DNA from 2 places in the Bacillus sp. DU-106 genome. Region 2 is predicted to be linked to the other one. Evidence: riboswitches for the same ligand, from Rfam matches in the RefSeq annotation. Region 2 holds a riboswitch; the other holds the start of a gene.
What was found. Region 2 has a riboswitch for lysine ahead of C3Y97_RS14915 (amino acid permease). Riboswitches for the same ligand answer to the same signal wherever they lie in the genome.
Positions count from the first base shown of each region.

Region 1: another riboswitch for lysine. It lies ahead of C3Y97_RS08745 (aspartate kinase); the one in region 2 lies ahead of C3Y97_RS14915 (amino acid permease).

Region 1 is NZ_CP026607.1:1,678,621-1,684,516, reverse strand. It holds gene C3Y97_RS08775 (MFS transporter) at 1-233, opposite strand, end outside; gene C3Y97_RS08770 (8-oxo-dGTP diphosphatase) at 371-856, shown strand; gene C3Y97_RS08765 (YndJ family protein) at 886-2,511, opposite strand; partial or broken gene C3Y97_RS08760 (DUF4166 domain-containing protein) at 2,517-2,840, opposite strand; partial or broken gene C3Y97_RS08755 (hypothetical protein) at 2,783-3,061, opposite strand; lysine riboswitch at 3,254-3,440, shown strand; gene C3Y97_RS08745 (aspartate kinase) at 3,643-4,872, shown strand; gene C3Y97_RS08740 (VOC family protein) at 5,102-5,554, shown strand; gene asnA (aspartate--ammonia ligase) at 5,613-5,896, opposite strand, start outside.
Region 2 is NZ_CP026607.1:2,906,148-2,912,043, forward strand. It holds gene C3Y97_RS14890 (metallophosphoesterase family protein) at 1-122, opposite strand, end outside; gene C3Y97_RS14895 (aminoglycoside phosphotransferase family protein) at 136-1,065, opposite strand; gene C3Y97_RS14900 (VOC family protein) at 1,080-1,877, opposite strand; gene C3Y97_RS14905 (sulfite exporter TauE/SafE family protein) at 1,976-2,986, shown strand; gene C3Y97_RS14910 (GNAT family N-acetyltransferase) at 3,023-3,472, opposite strand; lysine riboswitch at 3,857-4,050, shown strand; gene C3Y97_RS14915 (amino acid permease) at 4,163-5,629, shown strand; gene C3Y97_RS14920 (iron-sulfur cluster biosynthesis family protein) at 5,744-5,896, shown strand, end outside.

The DNA of each region.
Region 1 (5,896 bases), 1.2 Mb from region 2:
GGTAAAGCAAGAATATTAGGTAGCATGTACATTGCCATCGTCATCCCCATTACAACTGTTGAACCAGTTAATGAATACACAACAACTGGAAGTATGACCATAGTTATCGAACTACCTAAGGCCGAGAGTAATTGTCCAATCCATAAAAACTTAAAGTGCGTTGATACTTTAACTGGTAATAATAATTTTCCAATATAACCTAAACTTTTCTCCTTTTGTATTTCTCCTTGCATGTCTCTCCCCTCTTTTCGAATGACTATAGAATTTATAATATATAACTGAAAATTTATAACATTCCATTTCTAATTATATAAGAAACAATTATGTTATGGTAAAATTATCAAAAAAATATAAAGGAGAATACATCATTATGCCTCCAAATTCACATAACATCGAACATCAGATCTATACAATGTGTATGATCCAACGTAACAATGAAATTTTACTCATAAAACGCCCCAGCCATCGAGGTTTCCCTGGCTACATCGCTCCTGGCGGCAAAGTAGATTTCCCCGAAAGTATCGTTCAAGCCGCTATAAGAGAAGTAAAAGAAGAAACTGGATTACTTGTTTCCAATTTAACTTTTAAAGGATTAGATGAATATGTCAATCCGAAAGATAATGTTCGATATATGGTATTTAACTATTGGACAGACTCATTTGAAGGTGAACTTCTTTTGAATCCTCCTGAGGGTGAATTATTATGGATACCAATCAATACAGCACTAAAGCTACCTGTGCAAACTTGGTTTAAAGAAAGATTCCCATTATTTTTTGAAACAGGCACTTTTGAAATTCAACGTGTTTGGGATAATGAGCTAAATAAACAAATTTCTATGACAATTACCCATACATAAAAAAGCTTGGAAACCCATCCAAGCCTTTCTTACTTCTGTGCAATTTTTTCAATCTTATAATGAATATGTAAAAATTCAAGTCCAAATAGCCACATGCTATGATGAGCTGTTAACATTTTATCCTTACCCTCTGTAATGATGAAAGTCTCTGCTAACGGTAAACGGATTGTTAAGAACCGAGTATGTAAATAAATCCCCTCATCTCCCTGGCCATTTTCTCTTAACTTACTAGTAATGATTAAATCATGATTATCATTATATAGTTTCAAAATACCAGTCATATTCGAATAAGGTAAAGGTAAGGCGATATTCATATATGTCTCATTCTTATTTGTATGCTTTGAATAAAGAGCTACAAAAATAGATTCACCTGCTTCATTTTTCCTTATCCAAGCCCTTACATTCTCTCTTCCATCTTTCTCATCTATTACACTAATGATAGAGCCATGCATCGTTTCCCAATTGCCGCCCATCCCTAAATGTATTTGTCCTACATGCTTGCTCATTTTCTCATAACAAAATGCAAATAGGCGGAACCAACGAGCCCATTTAATATTTGATTGCAACTCATACTCTGTTGTATTTTCATAAAAACGAATAATACTTAAAGGTACCTTCGTCACGTCAAATGACTCACTATGAAAATCAGTTATTTGATCAACTAAACCGTTGTATTCCTTACTGCCTACTAAATTGCCGCTATATAAAAAAGCCTCACCAATTGCCACACTTCCTCTTAATTTACTCATTGGTTTCCCATAGTATTTATAATTCGGAACACTCTTTTCGATCATCCAGCCGACAAATGCCGGTAACGCTACTCCAATTCCGTTGACAACACCGTGAATCCAAACCATTTGAGCAATTGTAATCGTCATTACATGCTTCAAATTTCCGTATGAATATATAAGTGAGAACATAATTGTAACCATGAGTGTACTAGACGAAACGATTAAAAGAATCTTTGCACTGATAGCATTAAATTTTGCTCTCCAAACGTAAAATCCATATCCATAAATGGCACATAAATATAGGAGCACTGCAAAAAATTCAAATATTCTCGAGTATGTAATTCCTATTGCAACTGTCATAGGTGAAATCATGATGATAAACATAATAGCATCATATACTTTACTTCTCTTTTCTCTTTTTCTCCCTATTAAACCAGCTGATAATGGCAATAGAAACGCCGAATAATGAAAATGCGCTGCTGTGAGTAAAACAATGTCAGAGCTAAAATGCATAATTGAAAGTTTTGCTACTGAAGCAAAAAACCAAAAACCACCTAAAAACAAATAAATAAACGCACTATCTATGGCGATTTCTTCTAACGGCTTCCATCCTCTTTCTAGCAATCTACTTACACCAAATAACGCAACAATTCCTGTATATACAAACCAAACTAGCGCAAATACATTGTAATTTGTGACGAAAGCTAGCATTGCACAAATTGCTGCGATTGGATATAAAAACGATACGAATTTATAAAATAATAAATACGATCCATCTCTTTTTCTTTTATCAATAATACAAAGTGACATTGGTATAAATAATAAAACAGACAATAATATAATTGCTTCAACAGGATTTATATTCGACCACTCATATATTAGAAAAACAACATAACAAGCAAGCCCAAATATTATATTTTTCATATCGTTTATTTCCTTTCCACAAATGTTCCCTTATATGAAAAAAGCGAGCCAATTAACGGGTTTCGTACTTGTACATGAATTCGAAAACACTGTAGTGTTGCATCATAACTTTCAACAATTTTTGCTTCACCATACAAAAATTTTGGTAACGGCATTTTTCTTCCAAACATATAAAACCATTGTTTCTTTGAAGAAATATGCATTGCCCCTAACTCATCGATATGAAAATGCAGTGTAGAAACGAGTAAATGTGGTTCGCCAAAATAATCTACAATTTCATTTTCGTTTCCATCCAATTGCATAACTGCGTTAAAATATCTTTTCTTATTTCACCTATTGATTCCCCTTCTCCAGCTATTTCAAACCCAAATCCAATCTTTGTTTTATACAAAAACTTCTGTGGTTCTCCTTCTTTTTTCTCTAAATACGAAATTTCAGTAAAGCGAGCATCCCACTCTGTATGTATATCTGGTTCTTGCGTATATCCCCATAATTTTCCCATCGTCGTGTTCATTTTTGTCGCAACATAAATAGGCTGTTTCCTTTTCATTCTCCCACCTCCTATGCACTATAAGTTTAATGTACATGCAATGAATTTATTTTGCTACATTTTTCACAAACTTCCTCAGAAAAAAGAAAGAATTTTTAAAATATATATAAAACACTTGATTCCCCGGAAAATTTAAATTATTATAAAACAAATGTTACCAACAACTTCATAAATCAAACACTCTCGCCTAAAACGTGAGATAGAGGTTGCGATACTTATGAGTATTCTAATGGAGACACAGAGATGTCTATGAACTTAGATGAAAGGAAGTATTGCCGAAATTGATAAGTTTCTCTGCATTTATCAATTGGGGCTGTTTTCGAATAGAAACAGAACTGTCATATGTACAGACGTGTACGTATGAAGAGCTATCTACAAAAAAGAGATATCATTTTTTATGATATTCCTTTTTTGGCGGTTTTTTTATTAGCTCCGTTTTCTGTTTCCCTTTTCCTGTAACAGCACCATCCTCACTTATTTGAGATGGTGTTTTTTGTTTGTCTTTCTGGTAACTACAGGAGTATTGGGATTTATATATTTCCTAATCTATTCTTAAAAATAGACGAAAGAAGGAATCTGTAATGGAAACAATTGTTCAAAAATTCGGTGGCACTTCTGTCGGAAGCGTCGAACGCATTCAACATGTAGCAAATTTAATTATTGAAGAATATGAACGAGGTCATAGCATTGTCTCTGTCGTTTCAGCAATGGGAAAAAGCACAGATGAACTTGTCGCACTCGCTAACGCTATCACAGAAAATCCAAGTAAACGTGAAATGGATATGCTTCTATCTACAGGAGAACAAGTAACTATTTCATTATTAACGATGGCACTGCAAGCAAAAGGCTATCATGCAATTTCATTAACAGGGTGGCAAGCTGGTATTACGACAGAATCTGTACATAGTAGTGCACGGATTACTGACATTCATACAGATCGTATTCAATCTTATCTTGCTGAAGGTACGATTGTTATTGTAGCTGGTTTCCAAGGAGTCAGTGAAGATTTTGAAATTACAACGCTTGGACGAGGCGGTTCTGATACAACTGCTGTCGCATTAGCTGCTGCACTAAACGCAAAAAAATGTGATATTTACACAGATGTCACCGGCGTATATACGACGGATCCACGAGTTGTAAAAGATGCTTATAAATTAGATGAAATTTCTTATGACGAAATGTTAGAACTTGCAAACCTCGGTGCTGGTGTATTACACCCGCGTGCTGTTGAGTTTGCTAAAAATCATAATGTCATTTTAGAAGTTCGCTCAAGTATGGAACAAGAAAACGGAACAATTGTAAAAGGAGAATGTAACATGGAACAACAATCAATCGTTAAAGGTATTGCATTTAAAGATAATATTACACGCATCACAGTGAAAGGATTAGAACAAGGTTCACTTTCAACTGTTTTCTCTACATTAGCAGCGGCACATATTAATGTAGATATCATCATTCAAAGTATTACAAATGAAGGAACTGTTCATCTCTCCTTCTCCATCCATTCTAATGATTTAAGAGAAACATTAGAAGTATTGGAACAAAATCAAGAGGCACTTCACTATGAAGCAGTAGAATATGAAAATCATTTAGCAAAAGTATCAATCGTAGGATCTGGCATGGTATCTAACCCAGGTGTCGCTGCAAATATGTTCACTACTTTAAAAGAAGAAGATATTCATATTAAAATGGTAAGTACATCAGAAATTAAAGTGTCTGTCGTTATTGACCGCCTTCATTTAGTAACAGGCGTTGAGGCGCTGCATCAATCATTTATGGCGAAAATTGAGCCTTTCGTGCAAATGAGCTAATTTGATATGTTTAGTAACGCTTATAAAAAAAACATATTAATCTACTTCCTTCCTATTAATTAAAAAGCTATTCGTTAACAAGATGCTATATGATATATTAAAAAACACCTTGTCACATTTTCCTATACTGTGACAAGGTGTTTTTGACTGAAAGGAATTTGTAACTACTTAGTAGTATAATTATGAGGATAATTAAATAATAAACTTTTATACATAAGGAGATAAGACTATGGCAAAAAACAAATTACTACGAATGGACAATGTCAGCATCGTTGTAGAATCCCTTGATAACGCAATCTCTTTCTTTGAGGAGATTGGCTTGAATCTCGAAGGTCGAGCAAATGTCGAAGGTGAATGGGCTGGTCGCGTAACTGGACTCGGTTCTCAGTGCGTAGAGATTGCTATGATGGTCACTCCAGATGGCCACAGCCGAATTGAACTTTCGCGATTTCTCACCCCTCCTACTATAGCAGATCACCGAACAGCTCCTGTAAACGCCCTCGGTTATCTACGCGTCATGTTCACTGTCGAGGATATTGACGAAATGGTATCGAGACTCACTAAGCATGGTGCAGAGCTCGTTGGCGAAGTAGTTCAGTACGAGAACTCGTATCGTCTCTGCTACATTCGTGGAGTCGAAGGAATTTTAATCGGTTTAGCAGAAGAACTCGGTAATAAATAAGTAATGTTTTATAAAAAAGAGGGAATAGCTCTATATTTAAGCTATTCCCTTACTTCTATTAAAACAGATGAATGTTTTCTTTCTTGCAAGCTTCACGTAAATCGTCAGGCCATACAGAAGATTGAACTTCACCGATATGTGCTTTACGTAAGAAGTACATGCACATTCTTGATTGTCCAATGCCACCGCCGATTGTTAATGGTAGTACGTCTTCTAGTATACCTTTATGGAAATCATACTCACGTTTGAAGTCTTCACCAGTTTTCGTTAACTGCTCATCAAGTGATTTACTATCAACACGAATTCCCATTGATGATAACTCAAATGAAGATTGTAGTACTG
Region 2 (5,896 bases):
TTTCCTACTAAATCTCCAAGACAATTAATGCGCTCGATTCCTCTTAATTTAATATCATTCAACACGGATTCTAATGCTTGAATATTACCATGTATATCTGAAATTACCGCTATTTTGTCCATATAAATTACTCCTTTATTTATTAAATTCGCTTGATTGATACCATTTTGGAATATAGGATGAAAAATCATTATGATCTTCTAAAATTCCATTTAATCTTTCCTTCATATCATCTAATAAATATGGTGTGCTTCGGTTTGTCCATACGATATCAGCCGGGAATATCATTGCTGCATATAATGAGTACAGTTTCCAAAAATGTAGATCAGGTTCTCCTCCGCAATAACCGTGAACTTGTCCAACCGCAAATGGTTTGCTTATATTCGTTGTAAATAGTGCTACTTTATAAAAATCATGAATAGGATCACCAATATCGAATCTAGCAAAATCAATGACAGCCCGAAACTCATTTTGGTCAATCATTATATTAGCCGGATGAAAATCGTCATGTAAAAATACGATGGGACGATTTTTTAATAAATCTTTATGATTTCCTACAAAATCTATCACTGTATTTAAACGAAAAAAGTCTACTTCATATTCTTTCAACGCTTCTAAGTATCTCTCATATTTACTCCATATAGACATTTCCCATGAATTACTTTTATCTTCTTTTTCAACTAAATGAATCTTTTTTAGTACTTCTCCAGCCTTTTTTCCAGCCCTATACTGCTCTTCTGTAGACAACGTTCTTAATATATCTTCACCATCTAATCCATCAATCCATTCAAAAACTTGTACACATTTATTGAATTTAGTAAGACTAATAAAATGAATTAATTTTGGCATAGGAATATGTAAAGAATCTAGCTGCTGCATATATTCATATTCTTCCTGCTTCCGTTCAAAATATGATGAATCGCATACTTTAATAAAATACGAGGCCCCACTCTCTAATTCAATTTTATATTTCTCATCGAATGAAAAGCCTTTTGAAATAACAGTCGCTTTTAACATACGAGGCCATTCTAGTATTCTCTCTATCTCCCTAAGCATTTCTTCCACAACGTTCACCTCTATTAATATATGTACAAACTACCTAGCACTTCATGCTCTCGTTTATTTCCACCTTTAAACTCTACTGCAAATGGATATTCGCCATTCTTATTCAAATGTTCTAGTACTAGCCCTTCTCCAATCGGTTCACAAAACTGCACATGAATATTTCCAAACACTACACTTTGACTCTCAGCATTCCATTTTTCATTTTTCACAACTGAGCTTGTAGATAGTCCCATTACTTTTTTCCATTTCCGTACTGTTTCTCGAACGTTTTTTACTGCGTAATGAATCGTTTCAATTTGTTGCACTTTGTTTTTATGTTCAGTGATCATCCCACTGTTACGTAAATCGTTTCTTCTTTCTTCGTCCGTTTCATTCCACTGTATAAAGAAAGGTAATTTCGGTCCGTTCTCTTCTTGCTTAACAAATAACATTTTCCATTCTAAAAGCCGGCCATCTTTTCTCATGCGTTTCCCTTCAAATGGCCCTATCGTATGTAAGCCGTACTTATTAAAGTTAACTGCTAGCTCCTCAATTGCATCTGTTCGGATCGCGATTTGTAGCATTCCTTCTCCATTTTGTAGTTTCACCACTGTTTCTTGTACTAATGGATTTTCTGCTTCTTTCGCTTTTTCTTCATGCTGAACTGCTAAAAATTCTATGTATGATAAGTCAAAATAACTTAAACTATTCCAAGTACCCCAAGTAGTATGCTCTCCGCCTAATACAGTATGAAATCCAAGCTCCTGCATTTGTTTTGCCGCTTCCTCCGGTGTACATTGCACTGCGTGAACGAGATGATCAAATGCTAACATATTCTTTCTCCCCTTTCTCTCCATCCTTTTATTGTATATTTTATTTTTCTTTCATTCAATTCAAAAACTTTAAAACCTAGTTGATTTATACGATTAATATGTATTATAATGAAACAAATTTAATTATTGCTGATTGGAAAAACCAAAGGCACTTTTCTCATACGGGAAAAGTGTCTTTTTCATTTATTATTACAGGGGGATTATTTATGCAGAAATTAATTGTCTTTGCTATTATTGGATTTTTCGCTCAACTGATCGATGGAGCACTCGGAATGGCGTATGGGGTAACGTCTACTTCACTATTATTAATGTTTGGTATTGCACCGGCTGTAGCTTCCGCATCGGTTCATTTAGCTGAAGTCGTTACAACTGCAGCTTCTGGCGCATCTCATATCAAATTTGGAAACGTTGATAAATATACAGTTTCCAGGCTTACATTACCTGGGGCAATCGGCGCATTTGTTGGGGCATGTTTTTTAAGCAATTTACCTGGTGATGTAATTAAACCGTACATTTCCGTATTTTTATTTACTTTAGGGGTTTATATTTTATTACGATTCATCATTCAAAAACAAATTGTCACTTCAAATAAGCGTATGTCTGCAAAACAACTTGTGCCGCTTGGTTTATTCGCTGGATTCGTTGATTCAACTGGTGGCGGTGGTTGGGGGCCGATTACGACACCTGTTCTTCTAGCAAGAGGAAATGAAGCTAGAAAAGTTATTGGATCTGTAGATACGAGTGAATTTCCTGTTTCACTCGCTGCAACAATCGGCTTCTTCATCTCACTTGGCTGGGAACAAGTAAGCTGGGTTTGGGTATTTTCTCTCATGCTCGGTGGTATCGTAGCGGCACCAATCGCGGCATGGCTAGTTCGCATCGTTCCTTCTCATTTACTTGGCGTATTAGTTGGTGGTCTTATTATCTTTACAAACATTCGTACACTGCTTACTACATTTAAAGTGGATCCAACTATTATTTCACTTTCTTACGTTGCAGTTGGTCTTGTCGTTATTATTTCTATTTTCATTGCTGTTCGTAATCATTCCAATCGTCCTAATACGTCAACGGCTGAGTATCCGAATGATCAGAAGCAAATGCTACCATAACTATAAAAAATACCGCTCAATTTAGAGCGGTATTTTTTATTTTTCTATTTTCCAATTAATCATCATTTCTGTAGCATTTACTCTCTTCATATGTAACTTTTCTAAAACACGCATCGAACTATAATTATCTAGAAGTGTCTCTGCAATTATTGTTTCTACCTCACCTGTTTTGAAAGCCCAATCGATTAGTTCTTTTACAGCTTCTGTTGCATAGCCCTGATTCCAATATTTCTCAATGAATCCATAGCCAATTTCTACTGTTTGATTCTCGTTTGGTTTCCCTTTAAACCCAATATCACCTAAAACGCTATCATCTTCTTTTCGAAGAACATACCACGCCCCCCATGGTAATAAAGTTGCATCTTTTTTTACATTCTTTACATGCCCTACAATATGCGGGCCGCTATTGTATCCTTGCTCGTTAGCGACTTGAATCCTCTCTTCTGTACACGGCACTATATAGAGCCTTTCTGTTTCTAATTTCATTTTGATTTCCCCTTTTCAATTAAACAATACCTCAATTTTACTAAAAATAAAAAGAATATTCATTCTATTTGTTAAATTTATACTTATTCTTTGAAACGAATTTAAGGAATAATCCTCTTTTGATAGTTATGTCGAATTATATTTTTCTGAATTTTCTTTTAATTTAGAGGGTTTTTCAATATTTTTTGCGAAACATTTGTATAACAATTTTTTCTTTGCTTATTGCTACATAATAGTAGGTTCGGGTGGAGTTTTGCAAGCGTTTCCTATACAATAACCGATATTTTTTGACTTTTCCTAACAAAATATCTTGCAATATATTCAGAAAGTCATTACAATTGCCATATATTAAAAATCTTAGCAATATATAAATCCTCATCAATCCGATGAGGTAGAGGTTGCGACTTTTAATAGTAAAACGGACGAGACACAGAGAATGTCAGCTGACTCCGTTTGAAAGGAAAAGTTGCCGAAGTTTATATTTCTTCTCTGGAAATATGAGCTGGGGCTGTCTCCGAAAGGAACAGAACTGTCACGTTTACAAAATTACCGTGTAAACGTGGGGTGCTATCTTAACGGAAGGGTATGATGGGGTGGTTATTTGTGAAACGTTCCGCCAAATTCCTTTGGCGGTTTTTTGTATTTTTCTCCCCCGCTCCTTCCTAACCTACAAGAAAAGGAGTGTTGAACATGAATAGCGCAACAAATCAATCTACCTCTAAAACGCAAACTACACAAGGACAAGGTGAATTAAAACGCGGATTAAAATCTCGTCACCTTACGATGATTTCTCTCGGTGGTACAATTGGTACCGGACTATTTCTTGCCAGCGGTGGTGTCATCCATACAGCTGGACCTGGTGGCGCATTAATTGCATACGCCGCAATTGGAATTATGGTTTATTTTTTAATGACAAGCTTAGCTGAACTTGCAGCTTACATGCCTGTTACTGGATCTTTTAGTACGTATGCAACAAAATTTGTTGATCCATCACTTGGCTTTGCACTTGGATGGAACTATTGGTATAACTGGGCAATTACGATTGCTGCTGAACTTGCAGCCGTAACATTAATTATGAAATTTTGGTTCCCAGATACCCCTTCTCTTATTTGGAGCGGATTATGTTTAGCTATTATTTTCCTTTTAAACTATTTATCTGTTAAAGGGTTTGGTGAATCTGAATATTGGTTCGCACTTATTAAAGTAGTTACGATTATTATCTTTTTAATTGTTGGTTTCATGATGATTTTTGGAATTATGGGCGGTGAAACGGTTGGATTTAAAAACTTCACTGTTGCAGATGCACCATTTAACGGCGGTATCATGGCAATTATCGGTGTGTTTATGGCAGCTGGTTTCTCATTCCAAGGTACTGAACTATTAGGAGTAGCTGCTGGTGAAACATCTGATCCAGAACGTAATATCCCAAAAGCAATTCGTTCAATCTTTTGGCGTATTCTTTTATTCTATATCCTTGCGATTCTCGTTATCGGTTTATTAATTCCTTATACAACTGAAAGTCTTGCTGCAAGTGATGTTACAGTAAGTCCGTTTACACTTATTTTTGAAAAAGCGGGCGTTGCCTTTGCTGCTTCTGTTATGAACGCTGTTATTTTAACGGCAGTACTATCTGCTGGTAACTCTGGTATGTATGCATCAACTCGTATGCTTTGGGATTTAGCTCGCCAAGGAAAAGCACCAAAGTTTCTTGGTAAATTAGATAGCCGCGGTGTACCTGTTAACGCATTAATCGTAACATCAATTGTCGGTAGTATCGCTTTCATTGCTTCTTTATTCGGTGACGGTGTTGTATACATTTGGTTATTAAATGCATCAGGAATGTCTGGCTTTATCGCTTGGGTCGGCATTGCAATTAGTCATTACCGTTTCCGTAAAGCATATATTGCACAAGGAAAAGATTTGAAAGACTTACCATATAGAGCAAAATGGTTCCCATTTGGTCCAATCTTCGCATTTACACTTTGTATCATCGTAATTTTAGGACAAAACTACGGCGCATTTATGGGTGAATCAATCGATTGGAATGGCGTACTCGTTTCTTACATCGGTTTACCACTCTTCTTAGTACTATGGTTAGGATATAAATTTACGAAAAAAACAAAAGTGATTCCACTTGATAAATGTGAACTAAAATAAAGTGAAACGAGCAAACAAATTTGTTTGCTCGTTTTTTGTTGCAAACCTCTTTCCTTCCCTATTGCTCCTGTTTTTGCCATAATAGAAGAAATATAAATAAAAGGTTGGGATACAATGAACATTCGCATTACTGATGAAGCAAAAGCAGCTATACATAGATTAGAACGTGAAGACAAAAAGATCATTCGCATTAGAGGAACAATGACAAACTCTTGTAGTATTTTCGTTGATGTCGATTTAATTTGGGATACATTTAACGCAGATGAT